DNA from 4 places in the Streptomyces sp. bgisy100 genome. Region 4 is predicted to be linked to each of the others. Evidence: riboswitches for the same ligand, from Rfam matches in the RefSeq annotation. Region 4 holds a riboswitch; each other region holds the start of a gene.
The links. A riboswitch is a leader RNA that binds a small molecule or an ion and turns the genes downstream of it on or off. The one in region 4 is predicted to bind cobalamin.
Positions count from the first base shown of each region.

Region 1 (3,806 bases), on a different contig from region 4:
GCCCAGCCCGTGCGCGTACGGCAGGACGCCGAGCGTGCGCCGCCCGGTGAGCCCGTGCAGCATGTCCAGACCGGGCTCCAGCAGGGAGACGTCCCCGCGGAACTTGTTGACCAGATAGCCGGAGACCAGCGCCTGGTCCTCCCGGGCCAGCAGTGCCGTCGTACCGAAGAACGAGGCGAACACCCCGCCGCGGTCGATGTCCCCGACCACGACCACGGGCAGCCGGGCCGCCCGGGCCAGACCCATGTTCACGATGTCCGTGCGCCGCAGGTTGATCTCCGCCGGACTGCCCGCCCCTTCACAGATCACCGCGTCATACGTGCCCCGCAGCTCCTCGAGGCACTCCACCACGGTCTCCAGGAGCTGTCCGCGGTCGGTGTACCGCCGCTGCCGCCCCGGCGCGCCCGAGGCGTCCCCGAAGTAGCCCCGGGCGCTCATCTCCCCGACCGGCTTCCCCAGCAGCACCACCTGACTGCTGCGGTCGCTCCCGGGCTTGAGCAGCACCGGGTTCATCAGGGCGCTCGGCTCGACGCGGGCGGCGGCGGCCTGCATGGCCTGCGCCCGGCCGATCTCCGCGCCCTCCCGGGTGACGAACGAATTCAGCGACATGTTCTGCGCCTTGAAGGGCGCGACAGACACCCCCTTGCGGGAGAGCCACCGGCAGATCCCCGCGGTGACCACGCTCTTCCCGGCGTCGGAGGTGGTGCCGGCGACGAGCAGCCCGCCGCCTCTGTGGTGTGTGTCTCTGTGGTGCGTGTCCGGCCCGTTCATCGGCTCCCCCTTCCGGCGGCCGGGCGCCGCGGGCGGCTCCGCACCAGGCCGCCCGCGACACAGAGCGCGAGGGCCAGGACGTTGACGCGCCGGGACAGCCGGACCGCGCGTTCGATGTCCGGCACCGCCACCGGACGGTTCTCCCCGCCGAGCACCGGCCGGTGTTCGACCCGGCCGCGGTAGGCCAGGGTGCCGCCCAGGCGGACGCCGAGCGCCCCCGCGAAAGCGGACTCGACCGGTCCGGCATTGGGGCTGGGGTGTTGCCGGGCGTCCCGGCGCAGCACCCGCCAGGCGCCCCGCGGATCCGGCCCGGCGAGCACCGCCAGCGCGGCGGTGAGCCGCGAACCGGGGTAGCCCGCGACGTCGTCCAGCCGCGCCGCGGCCCAGCCGAACCGCAGATGGCGCGGCGACCGGTGGCCCACCATCGCGTCGAGGGTGTTGACCGCGCGGAAGCCGACGAGGCCGGGAACTCCGGCGACGGCTCCCCACACCAGGGCTCCCACGACCGCGTCCGAGGTGTTCTCGGCGACCGACTCGACCACGGCGCGGGCGATCTGCTGCCCGTCCAGGGCCTGCGGATCCCGGCCGCACAGATGCGGCAGCCGCTCGCGGGCGACGTCCAGGTCCCCGGCGGCCAGTGCGCCGCCCACGGCGCGCGCCTCCCGGCCCAGCGACGTCCCGCCCAGCACCGCCCAGGTGGCGGCGGCGGTCAGCCCGGCCGTGGCGGCGGGGGAGCGGCGCAGCGTGCGCGCGAGTACGGCGGAGGCCGCGGTGGCGCCTCCGGCGAGCAGGGCGGTGTGCAGCGCCCCGGCTCCGCGGTGGTCGCGCCAGAGCCGGCGCTCGAGCGCCGCGGCGGTCCGGCCGAACGCGGCGACGGGGTGACCGCGCCGCGGGTCACCGAGCACCAGGTCGGCGGCGAAGCCCAGGGCGGTGCCGAGGCCGGCCGCGCCCGCGGCGGCGAGTCCGTGTCGTCCCCTCACCGTGCGATCCGTCCCCTCCGGGCGTGATGGGCACGCATCGGATCAGCCGGCCGTCGCGCCTCGGCGGGAACATCCGGGAACGGCTCTTGGCGTACGGGAACAGCCGGGCATCGCGATCGTCCTCACTCAGGGTCCGCGCCCTGGCTCGACGTACCGGCGGTGAGAGTCTCCTGGCTTCCGGATCGGCGCGTCCCCCGGCCTTCCAGCCCGTCGCTGCGGGCCGTGACATCTCGGGTGGGGGTGCGCTCCCCGGTGACAGTGGCGGGACCGCGCCGGACTTGCACCGGCTTCCTCTCCTGCCGCCGTTGGGCCCCGGCAGTCCACCACGGGCCGCGAAGGCCCGTCAACTTGCGCTTGACCTGCGACGGGAGAGTGTGCCGCGCCCCACAGCGGACGATCGCGCCCGCCCGGGGCGCAAACGACGGTCCGCCGGGCCGGACGGCGCGGGGTGCGCTGTCCGGCCCGGCGGACCGGTTGCGGGCGGGGCCGTTCGCCCCGGCCCGTCAGGCGACGATCAGGTGGATGCCGTACGCCACGGCGGCCAGGCACAGGCCGTAGCAGACGTAGGCGCCGGTCCGGGCCAGGGAGCCGGGGGCGGTCACCGTGGCGGTGCCGTCCGGCTGGGTCCGTGTCCGGCGGGAGGTGCCGACGATGCCGAGGGTGAACAGGCCCACGAGCGCGACGGTCGCCACGAGGCTGACGCCGAAGACCTGGCCGAGAGCTGCCCAGTCGATGTTCATGACGGTGGGTTCCTTACCTAGACCGTGACCTTGGCGGCGGACTGGCCGGCCGGCGCGCTCTGCGGGGCCTTGCCCTGCGCGGCGACGCCGGCGACCGGGGCGCCGGTGGCGGCGTCGGACGCCTCACCGGAGGCCGCGGAGCCGACCGGCGGCGGGGAGACCGTGCGGAGGGCGGCGGTGACGACGCCCGGCGGCTCGGTGGCCCCGGTCTCGTTGACGTTGGTGTGGTCCACCGGCTTGCGGCGGGAGAGCGCCCAGATCGCGCCGCAGGCGACGAGCGCGAGGACGGCGACGGCGGCGACGCCCCAGGTGCCCTGGCCGGCGAGGAGCGCCGCGGCCGCCGCGACGAGACCGGCGGCCGGAAGCGTCAGCCCCCACGCGGCCACCATGCGGCCCGCGGTCGACCAGCGGACGACCCCGCCCTTGCGGCCGAGGCCGGAGCCCATGACCGAGCCGGAGCAGACCTGGGTGGTGGAGAGCGCGAAACCGAGGTGCGAGGAGGCCAGGATGACGGTCGCGGCGCCGGTCTGGGCGGCGAAGCCCTGCGGCGGCTGGATGTCGGTGAGGCCCTTGCCCATGGTGCGGATGATCCGCCAGCCGCCCAGGTAGGTGCCGAGCGCGATGGCGACACCGGCCGAGACGATGACCCACATCGGCGGGTCGGCCTGCGGGGCGAGCGCGCCGCCGGTGATCAGCGCCAGGGTGATGACACCCATGGTCTTCTGCGCGTCGTTGGTGCCGTGTGCCAGGGAGACCAGCGCGGCGGAGGCGATCTGCCCGGCGCGGTAGCCCTTGGCGGTCTCCTGCTCGTCCTGGTTCCGGGCCAGCCGGTAGGTGAGCCGGGTCGCGGCCATCGCGGCGACGCCGGCCACGAGCGGCGCGGCGACGGCGGGGATCAGGACCTTCATGACGACCGCGTCGGCGTTGACGGCGCCGAAGCCGACGGACGCCACGGTCGCGCCGATCAGACCGCCGAACAGAGCGTGCGACGAGCTGGAGGGGAGCCCCGCCAGCCAGGTCAGCAGATTCCAGATGATGGCTCCGACCAGTCCCGCGAAGATCACTTCGGGCCGGATGCCGGACCCCTCGTCGATGATGCCGCCGGAGATCGTCCGGGCGACCTCGATGGAGAGGAAGGCGCCGATCAGGTTGAGGACCGCCGACATCGCCACCGCTGTTCTGGGCTTGAGAGCCCCGGTGGAGATGGTGGTGGCCATGGCGTTGGCGGTGTCGTGGAAGCCGTTCGTAAAGTCGAACACCAAGGCCGTGATGATCACGATCCCGATGAGAAGCGTGATGTGTTCCATTCACCCAG
Region 1 covers NZ_JBYITE010000010.1:13,482-17,287, reverse strand. Annotated here, with positions in the region: gene AC3EQ1_RS09315 (cobyric acid synthase) at 1-771, opposite strand, end outside; gene AC3EQ1_RS09310 (cobalamin biosynthesis protein) at 768-1,751, opposite strand; cobalamin riboswitch at 1,916-2,044, opposite strand; gene AC3EQ1_RS09305 (hypothetical protein) at 2,255-2,491, opposite strand; gene AC3EQ1_RS09300 (inorganic phosphate transporter) at 2,509-3,798, opposite strand.
Region 1: it holds a riboswitch for cobalamin, as region 4 does, so the genes downstream of both, AC3EQ1_RS09310 (cobalamin biosynthesis protein) here and AC3EQ1_RS16275 (ribonucleoside-diphosphate reductase subunit alpha) in region 4, are expected to answer to the same signal.

Region 2 (3,806 bases), on a different contig from region 4:
CGAGCAACCGCAGGTCCGCCTCCGTGAAGCCCCAGTCGCGCTGGTCCTCGACAGCGGCCAGCAGCCGAGCCTGCTGCGCGGGGCCGACCGCGACGCGCAGCATGCCGCCCTTGTGGATGCCCGCGTCGATGCCCTCGGCGTGCGCCACCGAGATCACCTCGTCGACGGACCGGAACAGGGTGCGCTGCATCTCCCGCACCGCGGGCCGGCCGTGCTGCGCGGCATAGCGCTCCCGGGCCCCGGCGAAGCCGTGGTAGAGCCAGCCGCCGTTCCGTCCGGAGGCGCCGAATCCCGCGAACTCCCGCTCCAGCACGGCGATCCGCAGACCGGGCCGGTCCCGGGCGAGGTAGTACGCGGTCCACAGACCGGTGTAGCCGCCGCCGACGATCGCCACGTCGTAGTCGCGGTCCCCGGGCAGGGCGGGCCGGCGCCCGGGCGGGCCGCCGTCCCGGTACCAGAAGGAGACACCGCCGTTGACGAAGCCGTCCGTCAACGGTGCCGTACGAGGTGAGGTCCGGCCGTGGTTCATCCGAAGGGCTCCGCATTCCCGGTGGTCGCAGACCGTTCAGGGTAGGCGGTGCCGGCCCGGCCCGCACACCCCGATCGGGTACCGGAACACCGGCCGGCCGGACACCCCGTCGGTGCCGTGCGGCGGAGGAACGGCGACCGGCTCCGGCCTGCCGCGTCCTTGGGCGGGCGCGGTTCTCCACGGGCGCGGTTCCCGCAGGGCCACGAGCGGCGCAGCTCACGGGCCGCGCCCTGGGCGGGCTGATCGCGCTCTGACAGAATGCGGGTGTTCACGAGGCTGCGGAACCCGGGAAGCCGGTGCGACTCCGGCACGGTCCCGCCACTGTGACCGGGAAGCCGCTTAGAACGGGTGGTGTGCCGCACGGCGCACCGCTCCGGGACGGGCCGCTCCTCGGGAGTCAGACACCGGACTGCCGCCTTCAGCACCGACCAGGGGACGCGGATCCCCCGGAGGAGGCATGCATGTCCCGGTTCCCGGGGTCACTGCGCGTCCGGACCGTCGCGGCGGCTCTGCTGCTGCTCCCGCTCACCGGCTGCGGCCTCGCGCCCACGGCCGGCCGGCCCGCCGACGACCGGCCCGCCAACGGCCGTTCCGCCGCCGCGAAGGGCTTCCCGTACACCGTCACCAACTGCGGTGTGAAGACGACGTTCACGGCTCCGCCGAAGCGGGCCGTCACCCTGAACCAGCACTCCACCGAGGTCATGCTCGCCCTGGGCCTGGAGAAGCGCCTGGCCGGCACCGCCTACCTCGACGACCGGGTGCTGCCCCGCTTCCGGGACGCCTACCGGGGCGTCGACGTCCTGGCCGACAAGTACCCCTCGTACGAGAAGCTGCTCGCCGCCGGACCCGACTTCGTCTACGGCGGCTACGCCAGCGCCTTCGACAAGAGCGAGGGCCGGGACCGTGGTTCGCTGGAGAAGAGCGGGGTGCGCACCCGGCTCAACATCGAGAGCTGCGGCCGCGGCCCGGTGCGGATGGACCGGCTGCGGCAGGAGATCCGCGAGACCGCGCGCACCTTCGGCGTCCCCGAGCGGGCCGACGCCCTCCTGGCCCGCCAGGACCGGCAACTCGCGGCCACGGCGAAGCGGTTGAAGGGTGCGGACCGGCCCTCCGTCCTCGTCTACGACAGCGGCGACAGCGCGGCGTTCACCGCGGGCGGCAAGGGCATCGGCAACGAGATCGTCCGCCTCGCCGGCGGCCGGAACGTCTTCGCCGGCCTCGACCGCACCTTCGGCGACGTCTCCTGGGAGAAGGTCGTCCAGCGCCGGCCCGAAGTGATCGTGATCTACGACTACGGCGGCACCCCGGTGGCGGCGAAGAAGAAGCGGCTCCTTCAGGACCCGGCGCTCGCCGACGTCCCGGCGATCCGGAACAAGCGCTTCGCGGTGCTGCCGCTGTCCTCCGCCGTGCTCGGCGTGCGGGTGCCCGAGGCGGTCGACTCGCTGGCCCGGCAGCTCCACCCCGGACACGGCGGTTAGGGCGGTGCTCCGCCGAATACCGCGGACCCCGGCGGGCCGGCTCCGCTGCTCCCTCGTCCTCGCCGGGCTCGCGGCCGTGCTCGCCGCGGCGGCGGTCGCCGGGCTCGCCCTGGGCCCCGTCCGGATCCCCGCCGGTGATGTGCTGCGCATCCTCGCCGGGGACACCGGGGCCGGCCCGTTCACCACGATCGTGCGCGACGTCCGGCTGCCGCGGGTCCTGCTCGGCGCCGTCGTCGGCGCCGGACTCGCCGTCGTCGGGACCGTCCTCCAGGCCCTGGTCCGCAACCCGGTGGCCGACCCCTTCCTCCTCGGCATCTCCTCGGGCGCCTCGACCGGCGCGGTCCTCGTGGTGGTGCTCGGTCTCGGCGCGGGAGCGACGACCGTGGCCCTGCCGGCCGGTGCCTTCGTGGGGTCGCTCGGCGCCCTCGTCGCCGTCTACGCCATGGCCCGCCGCGGCGGGACGATGACCACCGGCCGGCTGGTCCTGGCCGGGGTGGCCGTGCAGTACATCCTCTCCGCCCTCACCAGCCTGGTGCTCGTCACCGCCGCCGAGGCCGAACACCTGCGGGCCGTGCTGTTCTGGACCCTCGGCGGCCTCGGCGGCGCCCGCTGGGACGCACTGCTCCTGCCCGCGGTCGCTCTCGCCGTCGGCACCGCCGTGCTGATGGCCCTGGCCCGGCCGCTCGACCTGCTGCTCGTCGGCGAGGAGGGGGCCACCGTCCTGGGGCTGGACACCGGGCGGTTCCGGGCGGCGGTGTTCGTGCTCGCCTCGCTGGTCACCGGGGTCCTCGTGGCCGTCAGCGGAGCCATCGGCTTCGTCGGCCTGGTGGTGCCGCACGCCGCCCGGATGGCCGTCGGGGCCGGACACCGCGCCCTGCTCCCGGTGTCGGCCCTCGGTGGCGCCGCCTTCCTGGTCCTCGCCGATCTGCTGGCCCGGACGGTCGCCGCCCCGGCCGAGGTCCCCGTGGGCGTGCTCACCGCCCTGGCCGGCGGCCCCTGTTTCCTGTGGCTGCTGCGCCGCAGCTCCCGTACCGAAGGGATCACCGGATGAGCGCCCGGACTCCGGCGCCCGCGGAACTGCGGGCCGAGGCCGTCTCCTTCCGCGTCGGCGGCGCGCCCGACGGGCGTCCGATCCTGGACGACGTCGACATCGAGGCCCGGCCGGGGGAGACCGTGGGCCTGGTCGGCCCCAACGGCAGCGGCAAGACGACCCTGCTGCGGTGCGTCTACGGCACGCTGCGGCCCACAGCGGGCCGCATCCTCCTCGACGGCCGGGACGTGACGGAGCTCGGCACCAAGCGGCGGGCCCAGCGCATCGCCACCGTCCCGCAGGACGCCGGTGCCGTCTTCGGGCTGACGGTCCGCGACCTGGTCGCCATGGGCAGATCCCCGCACAAGCGCTTCTGGGAGACCGACACCGCCGACGACACCGCCCGGGTGCGGGACGCCCTGGTCCGGGTCGGCGCGGACGGCCTGGCGGACCGGCACGTCGAGGAACTCTCCGGCGGCGAGCGCCAACGCGCCCTCGTCGCACGGGCCCTGGTCCAGGACCCGGCGCTGCTCGTTCTGGACGAGCCCACCAACCACCTCGACATCCGACACCAGTTGGAGGTCCTCTCCCTGGTCCGCGCCCTCGGCACCACGAACCTGCTGGCCCTGCACGACCTCAACCTCGCCGCGTACTACTGCGACCGGATCCACGTACTGGCCGAGGGCCGGGTGGTGGCCTGCGGCCCGCCCGCGGCCGTGCTGACGGAGGACATGCTGGCCGAGGTCTACGGGGTGCGCGCGGAGGTGGG
Region 2 covers NZ_JBYITE010000043.1:26,478-30,283, forward strand. Annotated here, with positions in the region: gene AC3EQ1_RS24395 (NAD(P)/FAD-dependent oxidoreductase) at 1-529, opposite strand, end outside; cobalamin riboswitch at 778-956, shown strand; gene AC3EQ1_RS24400 (ABC transporter substrate-binding protein) at 991-2,007, shown strand; gene AC3EQ1_RS24405 (FecCD family ABC transporter permease) at 2,084-3,058, shown strand; gene AC3EQ1_RS24410 (ABC transporter ATP-binding protein) at 3,055-3,806, shown strand, end outside.
Region 2: it holds a riboswitch for cobalamin, as region 4 does, so the genes downstream of both, AC3EQ1_RS24400 (ABC transporter substrate-binding protein) here and AC3EQ1_RS16275 (ribonucleoside-diphosphate reductase subunit alpha) in region 4, are expected to answer to the same signal.

Region 3 (3,806 bases), on a different contig from region 4:
ACGCGGGGTCGTTGGCCTGTACCGAGTCCTGGAGACCCCCTGTGGCCCGCTCCAGGGCGTCCAGCGCCCGGCCTCGGTCTCCGGCCTGCGCAAGGCTCCGTGCGCGCCGTACGCGAGCCATGAGCGCCACACGGCCGGGTACCTCACGGCCGGTCAGCATCTCCTCCGTGATCGCCATGGCCTCACCAGTACGGTCGGTGTGCACGTCGATCATGGCGATCAGGTCCAGGATGAACCACTCCAGCGGGGCGTCACCGGCGAGGCGGGCCAGGGTGTGCGCCTCCGCGAGCGTGGAGCGCGCCTCGTGGAACCGGGCCGCGTCGTGGAGCAGCCAGCCGGCCACTTCCCCGATCTCCGCCACCTGTGCGAGGTGCTGCTTGTCGTCGCCGGTGATCCGGCCCCGTTCGGCCTCCCACACCTGCGCGGCGGCGTCCGCCACATGGTCCCCGCCGTGGCGGTTGTCATGCGCGAGCAGCCACCCCACGGCGTCCTGCACGTAGGTGTCCGGCTCACGGTCGGCGCAGACCTGCGGCTCGGCTTCGCCCCGGGCCCGCGCGGCTTCCCGCTCCAGTCCGTCCAGTGGCACCCCGAGCACATGCGCGAGCGGCGGTAACCAAGCGTCCGGGATGCGCCCGCCGCACTCCCACCGGGAGACCTCGTGACGCGTCAAGGTGGTGATCCCGGCAGTGACGCACAACCGGAGCGCCAGCGAGCGCTGCGAGAGACCCGCCCGCTTGCGCAGGCCCGCCAGATGGGCGCCGAACCGGGCGCGTCCCGCTTGGTCGTTCATGCGGTGCCTCCCTGCGACCAAGCTACTCGTCCTGGCCCCTCCCCTGGCCTCCCGCGCGGCCCCTCCCCTCGATCGGGAACGCGGTTCCCTGAACGCACAGCGCCCCGGCGACCGTGCGACCGGCCCCGGGGCTCGGCCGATCCGAGAGAGCAGACCGACATGCCGCAACCGACAACGCAGGCCCGCCCGACCGGCTGCCCCGGATACAGCGAGACCCTGCCGCGCGAGCCCCGGAGCGCCGCGGCCGCCCGGCGCCTGGTGCGTGTCGCACTCGCCGCCTGGGGTCTGGACGACTTGGCCGACGACGGCACCCTGATCGTCTCCGAGCTGGTGTCCAACGCCGTCCGGCACGCACGCAGAGAATCGATCCGGGTCGTCATCGACCGCCCCGAGGCGCGGCGCGTGCGGATCGGCGTCGTGGACTTCTCCCAAGCCTGTCCAGTGCGCGGAAACCCCGGTGCCACGGACGAGAGCGGGCGCGGCCTCGCACTCGTCGGGGAGCTGGCGGAGGCCTGGGGGACCGACCCGCTGCCGTGGGGCAAGCGGGTGTGGGCCGAGTGCGCTCAGAAGAACGACTGACTCCGGACCGTTGACGGCGTCGGCCGGGAACCGCGCACGCCGGTCCGGCATGTGAACGGTACTGACCACAGCGCGGGACCGGACTAGGGTGGCCGGTGCAGCTGGTTCGCCCTGTCCGCCAGGCAGGGCGTCGCAAGAGGGAACCCGGTGGAATTCCGGGACTGCCCCGCAGCGGTGAGTGGGAACGACCGCCGTCATACGCACTGGGTCCGACGGGCCTGGGAAGCGACGGCCAGTAGGGGTCTGCCCTGGCAGACGTGCCCGCGAGTCCGAAGACCTGCCCGTTGCCCGCTCGCCCACCCGGCGCGCGGAGATCCCGGTGACCTCGAGGGCGGGTCGGCGTACGGAAGCAGGCGGGTACCGCGGCAGCACCGCGTACGGCCCGCCGTCCGGTCGTCCCTTCGCGCCCTCGGCCCGTGCCGGGGTTCTCAGGAGCACACTCGCGAAGGAGAGTTCTGTGACCAGCACATCCGCAGCCGCCACCGCACGGGCCACCGTGCACGGCTACCCGCGGCAGGGCCCGGGCCGGGAGCTGAAGAAGGCCGTCGAGGGCTACTGGAAGGGCACGGTCACCGCCGGCGCCCTGCACGACACCGCGGCCGGGCTGCGCCGTTCCCAGTGGCGGCAGCTCGCCGACGCGGGCCTGGACGAGGTCCCCACCGGGGGCTTCTCCTACTACGACCACGTCCTGGACACCAGCGTCATGGTCGGCGCGATTCCCGCCCGGCACCGCGCGGCGGTCGAGGCCGACGCGCTGGACGGCTACTTCGCGATGGCGCGCGGTACCCGGGACGTCACGCCCCTGGAGATGACCAAGTGGTTCGACACCAACTACCACTACCTGGTGCCGGAACTGGGCCCGGACACGGTGTTCGCCGCCGACCCCGGCAAGCAGACGGCCGAGCTGCGGGAGGCCCTGGCACTCGGTCTCGCCGCCCGTCCGGTGCTCGTCGGACCGGTCACCTATCTGCTGCTGGCCAAGCCCGGACCGGAGGTGCCGGACGACTTCGATCCGCTCACCCTGCTGGACCGGCTGCTCCCGGTCTACGCCGAGGTGCTCGCCGCGCTGCGGGCCGCCGGGGCCGAGTGGGTCCAGCTGGACGAGCCCGCCCTGGTCCAGGACCGCACCCCGGCCGTGCTGAACGCCGCCGCCCGCGCCTACCGGGAGCTCGGGGGCGCCGCGGACCGTCCAAAGCTGCTGGTGGCCTCGTACTTCGACCGGCTGGGCAAGGCGCTGCCGGTGCTCGCCAAGGCACCGGTCGAGGGACTGGCCCTGGACTTCACCGGTACCGCCGCCGGCAACCTGGAGGATCTGGCGGCGGTCGGCGGACTGCCCGGCAAGCGGCTGGTGGCCGGTGTGGTGAACGGCCGCAATGTGTGGATCAACGACCTCGGGGCGTCCCTGACGACGCTGGGCACCCTGCTCGGCCTCGCCGGCCGGGTGGACGTCGCCTCCTCCTGCTCACTGCTGCATGTGCCGCTGGACGCCGCGGCCGAGCGGGACATCGATCCGCAGATCGCCCGCTGGCTCGCGTTCGCCCGGCAGAAGACCGCCGAGATCGTCACGCTGGCCCGCGGGCTGACGCACGGCACCGGCGCCATCACCGCCGAACTCGCCGCCAACCGTGCGGATCTGGCCTCCCGCACCGGCTCACCCCTCACCCACGACCCGGCCGTGCGTGCCCGCGCCGCGGCCGTCACGGAGGCCGACGGCCGGCGGTCCGCGTCGTACCCGGAGCGCTCGGCGGCCCAACGGGCGCATCTGGGGCTGCCGTTGCTGCCGACCACCACCATCGGCTCGTTCCCGCAGACGGGCGAGCTGCGCACGGCACGCGCCGAACTGCGCGCCGGCCGCATCGACGGCGAGGCGTACGACAAGCGCATCGCGGCCGAGATCCAGGAAGTGATCGCCTTCCAGGAGCGGGCCGGAATCGACGTGCTGGTGCACGGCGAGCCCGAACGCAACGACATGGTGCAGTACTTCGCCGAGCGGCTGACCGGCTATCTGGCCACCCGGCACGGCTGGGTCCAGTCCTACGGCACCCGCTACGTCCGTCCGCCGGTCCTGGCCGGCGACATCTCCCGGCCTGAGCCGATGACGGTCCGCTGGACCCGCTACGCGCAGTCCCTCACCGAACGCCCCGTCAAGGGCATGCTCACCGGCCCGGTCACGATGCTCGCCTGGTCCTTCGTCCGCGACGACCAGCCGCGCGCCGAGACCGCCCGCCAGGTCGCCCTCGCCCTCCGCGAGGAGGTGAAGGATCTGGAGACGGCCGGGACTTCGGTGATCCAGGTGGACGAACCGGCGCTGCGCGAGACGCTGCCGCTGCGCTCGGCCGACCGGCCGGAGTACCTCGCCTGGGCCACCGAGGCGTTCCGGCTCGCGACCGGCGGGGTCCGTCCGGACACCCAGATCCACACCCATATGTGCTACGCC
Region 3 covers NZ_JBYITE010000079.1:1,779-5,584, reverse strand. Annotated here, with positions in the region: gene AC3EQ1_RS30090 (helix-turn-helix domain-containing protein) at 1-790, opposite strand, end outside; gene AC3EQ1_RS30085 (ATP-binding protein) at 950-1,369, shown strand; cobalamin riboswitch at 1,468-1,656, shown strand; gene metE (5-methyltetrahydropteroyltriglutamate--homocysteine S-methyltransferase) at 1,827-3,806, shown strand, end outside.
Region 3: it holds a riboswitch for cobalamin, as region 4 does, so the genes downstream of both, metE (5-methyltetrahydropteroyltriglutamate--homocysteine S-methyltransferase) here and AC3EQ1_RS16275 (ribonucleoside-diphosphate reductase subunit alpha) in region 4, are expected to answer to the same signal.

Region 4 (3,806 bases):
CGACAGCCTCGACGAGTGGGGCCTGGGCGGCCGCAGCTTCGGCACCTGGATCACCTGGTTCCTGCTGGGCGGCGACCTCTACACGGCGTACACCTTCGTGGCGGTGCCGGCGGCGATCTACGCGGCGGGCGCCGCGGGCTTCTTCGCGGTGCCGTACACGATCCTGGTGTACCCGCTGATCTTCACCTTCCTGCCGCGGCTGTGGTCGGTGTCGCACAAGCACGGCTACGTCACCACCTCGGACTTCGTCCGCGGCCGGTTCGGCTCCAAGGGGCTTTCGCTGGCCGTCGCCGTGACCGGCATCCTCGCCACGATGCCGTACATCGCGCTGCAGCTGGTGGGCATTCAGGCGGTGCTGGACGTGATGGGCGTGGGCGGCGGCGAGTCGACCCACTGGTTCATCAAGGACCTGCCGCTGCTGATCGCCTTCGGTGTGCTGGCCGCGTACACCTACTCCTCGGGGCTGCGGGCGCCGGCGCTGATCGCCTTCGTCAAGGACACCCTGATCTACATCGTGATCGCCGTGGCGATCATCTACATCCCGATCAAGCTCGGCGGCTTCGACTCGATCTTCGCCAAGGCCGGCGAGGCGTTCACCCAGACCAATCCGGTGACGGACAAGCCGCGCGGATCGGTGGTGACCGGGGAGCCCGCGCAGTGGACCTACGCCACGCTGGCGCTCGGCTCGGCCCTGGCGCTGTTCATGTACCCGCACTCGATCACGGCGACGCTCTCCAGCAAGAGCCGTGAGGTGATCCGCCGCAACACCACCATCCTGCCGCTGTACTCGCTGATGCTGGGGCTGCTGGCGTTCCTCGGCTTCATGGCGATCGCCGCCGGGATCAAGGTCAAGAACGGCCAGCTGGCCATCCCGCAGCTGTTCGAGAACATGTTCCCGTCCTGGTTCGCGGGCGTGGCCTTCGCGGCGATCGGGATCGGCGCGCTGGTTCCGGCGGCCATCATGTCCATCGCCGCGGCCAACCTCTTCACGCGGAACATCTACAAGGACTTCCTCAAACCGGACGCGACGCCCGCCCAGGAGACCAAGGTCTCCAAGCTCGCCTCGCTGCTGGTGAAGGTCGGCGCGCTGGCCTTCGTCCTCACCATGGACAAGACCGTGGCCATCAACTTCCAGCTGCTGGGCGGCATCTGGATCCTCCAGACGTTCCCGGCCCTGGTGGGCGGCCTGTTCACCCGGTGGTTCCACCGCTGGGCGCTGCTGGGCGGCTGGGCGGTCGGCATGATCTACGGCACCCTCGCGGCGTACGGGGTGCCGAGTCCGACCAATCCGGCCCAGAAGCACTTCGGCGGCAGCGCGGACGCCATCCCGGGGATCGGTGAGATCGGTTACATCGGCCTCACCGCGTTCGTCCTCAACGCCCTCGTCACGGTGGTGCTCACCTTCGTGCTGCGGGCGGTGAAGGCGCCCGACGGCATCGACGAGACCACCGCGGCCGACTACACCGCGGACGCGGGCGAACCGGGCGTGGAGACCGAACTGCCGCCGGCCACCGCGGGGGCGCCGGGCGGGCACTGACCCCGGCCGGTATCCGGCTCGACGCGAGCCTGCGGGCCGTCGCCTCCGACACGGGGGCGGCGGCCCGTCGGCGTGTCCGGGGCGCCGCGCGCGGGGGCGGGCGGTACGGGCAAAGCCGGCGGCGGGGCCGGGCGAAGCTGCGCGGACGGGTCCGCCGGACCTCAGAGACGCGCCAGGAACCGGTCCCGGTCGACGATCACCCGGGTGATCTCACCGGTGGCCAGCAGCCGGCCGGCGCCGTCCTGGGCGGCCACGGTGAACCGCACCAACCGGCCGTCGAGGTAGGTGACTTCCGCGGTGGCGGTGACGGTCGCCCCCACCGGTGAGGCCTTGAGGTGGTCGACCTGGACCCGGGTGCCGACCGAGGTGCGGCCGGGCTCCAGCGCGCCCGCGAGCGCGTCGACGGTGGCGGCCTCCAGCAGGGCCAGCAGGCCGGGGGTCCCCAGGACCGGGAGGTCGCCGCTGCCGAACTCCGCGGCGGTGTCGGCCTCGCTGACGGTGTGTTCCGCGGAACCCCGCGCACCGGTCCTCAACGTCATGCCGGACAGGCTAACCGACGCGCCGGGTGACCCCGGCGGGTGATCCGCGAGCGATCCCGAATGGGAATCCGGGCGGCCCGCGGGACGCGCTTCCCCGTCCCCCCGGGCCTCGGCGCCGTTACCACATCTGTTCCCCTGCAAAGCGCACCACCCGAACCCCTGACACAAGATGTGGTGTTGCGTGCGGACCGCGACACAAGATGTATGCTCTTGCTCGCTGTCGTCGCAGGGGAATCCGGTGCGAATCCGGAACTGTCCCGCAACGGTATGAATGCGCTGGAAATGCGCACTTCCAAGTCCGAGGACCTGCCGGCGGCCTGCCCGGATCGACCGAACCGGGCGACGAAATCGTCCGGGCCTCGCGGGTTGGGCCGGTGGACGCTGCGCGGTGCGCTGCCCTGTTCCGGGGTGAGGTGTGCCCGTTCGGCGCCCGTCGTGTCCGTCCGTGCGGCCCCAGCCGAGCGAGGGAGAGCACCACGTGACCATCGCGCCCGCCGATCCGGCTTCAGCCGCCGCACCGGTGACCGAGGCAGACGGCCCCGGCACCGCGCTGCTGCGTACCCTGACCGACCTCACCGCCGATCTGCCCGCGACCGACCCGGGCCGGGTCGCCGCCGCCGCGCTCCGCGGCCGCCACGCGGGCTCCGACGAGGCCGAGTTGCGGGAGCTGGCGACCGAGGCGGCCGCCGGCCTGATCGCCGAGGACCCGGAGTACTCCCGGCTCGCCGCGCGCCTGCTCACCCGGGCGGTCGCCGACGAGGCCGCGAGCCAGGGCGCGGTCTCCTTTTCCGCCTCGGTCGCCACCGGTCACCGCGAGGGTCTGATCGCCGACCGGACCGCGGAGTTCGTCCGCGCCCACGCCTCCCGGCTCGACACGCTCGTCGAGGTCGCGCTGGCCGACGGCGCCGACGACCGCTTCGGCTACTTCGGACTGCGCACGCTGCACAGCCGGTACCTGCTGCGGCACCCGATGACCCGCCAGGTCATCGAGACCCCGCAGCACTTCATGCTCCGGGTGGCCTGCGGGCTGGCCGAGGACGGTTCGGACCGCGCCGTCGACGAGGTCGCCGCGCTCTACCGGCTGATGAGCCGGCTGGACTACCTGCCCAGCTCCCCCACGCTCTTCAACTCCGGCACCCGGCACCCGCAGATGTCGTCCTGCTACCTGCTCGACTCCCCGCTGGACGAGCTCGACTCCATCTACGACCGCTACCACCAGGTCGCCCGGCTCTCGAAGCACGCGGGCGGCATCGGCCTGCCGTACAGCCGGGTCCGCTCCCGCGGCTCCCTGATCCGGGGCACCAACGGGCACTCCAACGGCATCGTGCCGTTCCTGCGGACCCTCGACTCCTCGGTCGCCGCGGTCAACCAGGGCGGCCGCCGCAAGGGCGCGGCCTGCGTCTACCTGGAGACCTGGCACGCGGACCTGGAGGAGTTCCTGGAGCTGCGCGACAACACCGGTGAGGAGGCGCGCCGCACCCACAATCTCAACCTGGCCCACTGGATCCCGGACGAGTTCATGCGCCGGGTCGAGGCCGACGCCGACTGGTCGCTGTTCTCCCCCTCCGACGTGCCGCAGCTCGTCGACCTGTGGGGCGAGGAGTTCGACGCCGCGTACCGGGCGGCGGAGGCCGCCGGGCTGGCGCAGCGCTCGGTCCCGGCCCGCCAGCTGTACGCCCGGATGATGCGCACCCTCGCGCAGACCGGCAACGGCTGGATGACCTTCAAGG
Region 4 covers NZ_JBYITE010000021.1:16,721-20,526, forward strand. Annotated here, with positions in the region: gene mctP (monocarboxylate uptake permease MctP) at 1-1,537, shown strand, start outside; gene AC3EQ1_RS16270 (thioesterase family protein) at 1,699-2,076, opposite strand; cobalamin riboswitch at 2,281-2,404, shown strand; gene AC3EQ1_RS16275 (ribonucleoside-diphosphate reductase subunit alpha) at 2,555-3,806, shown strand, end outside.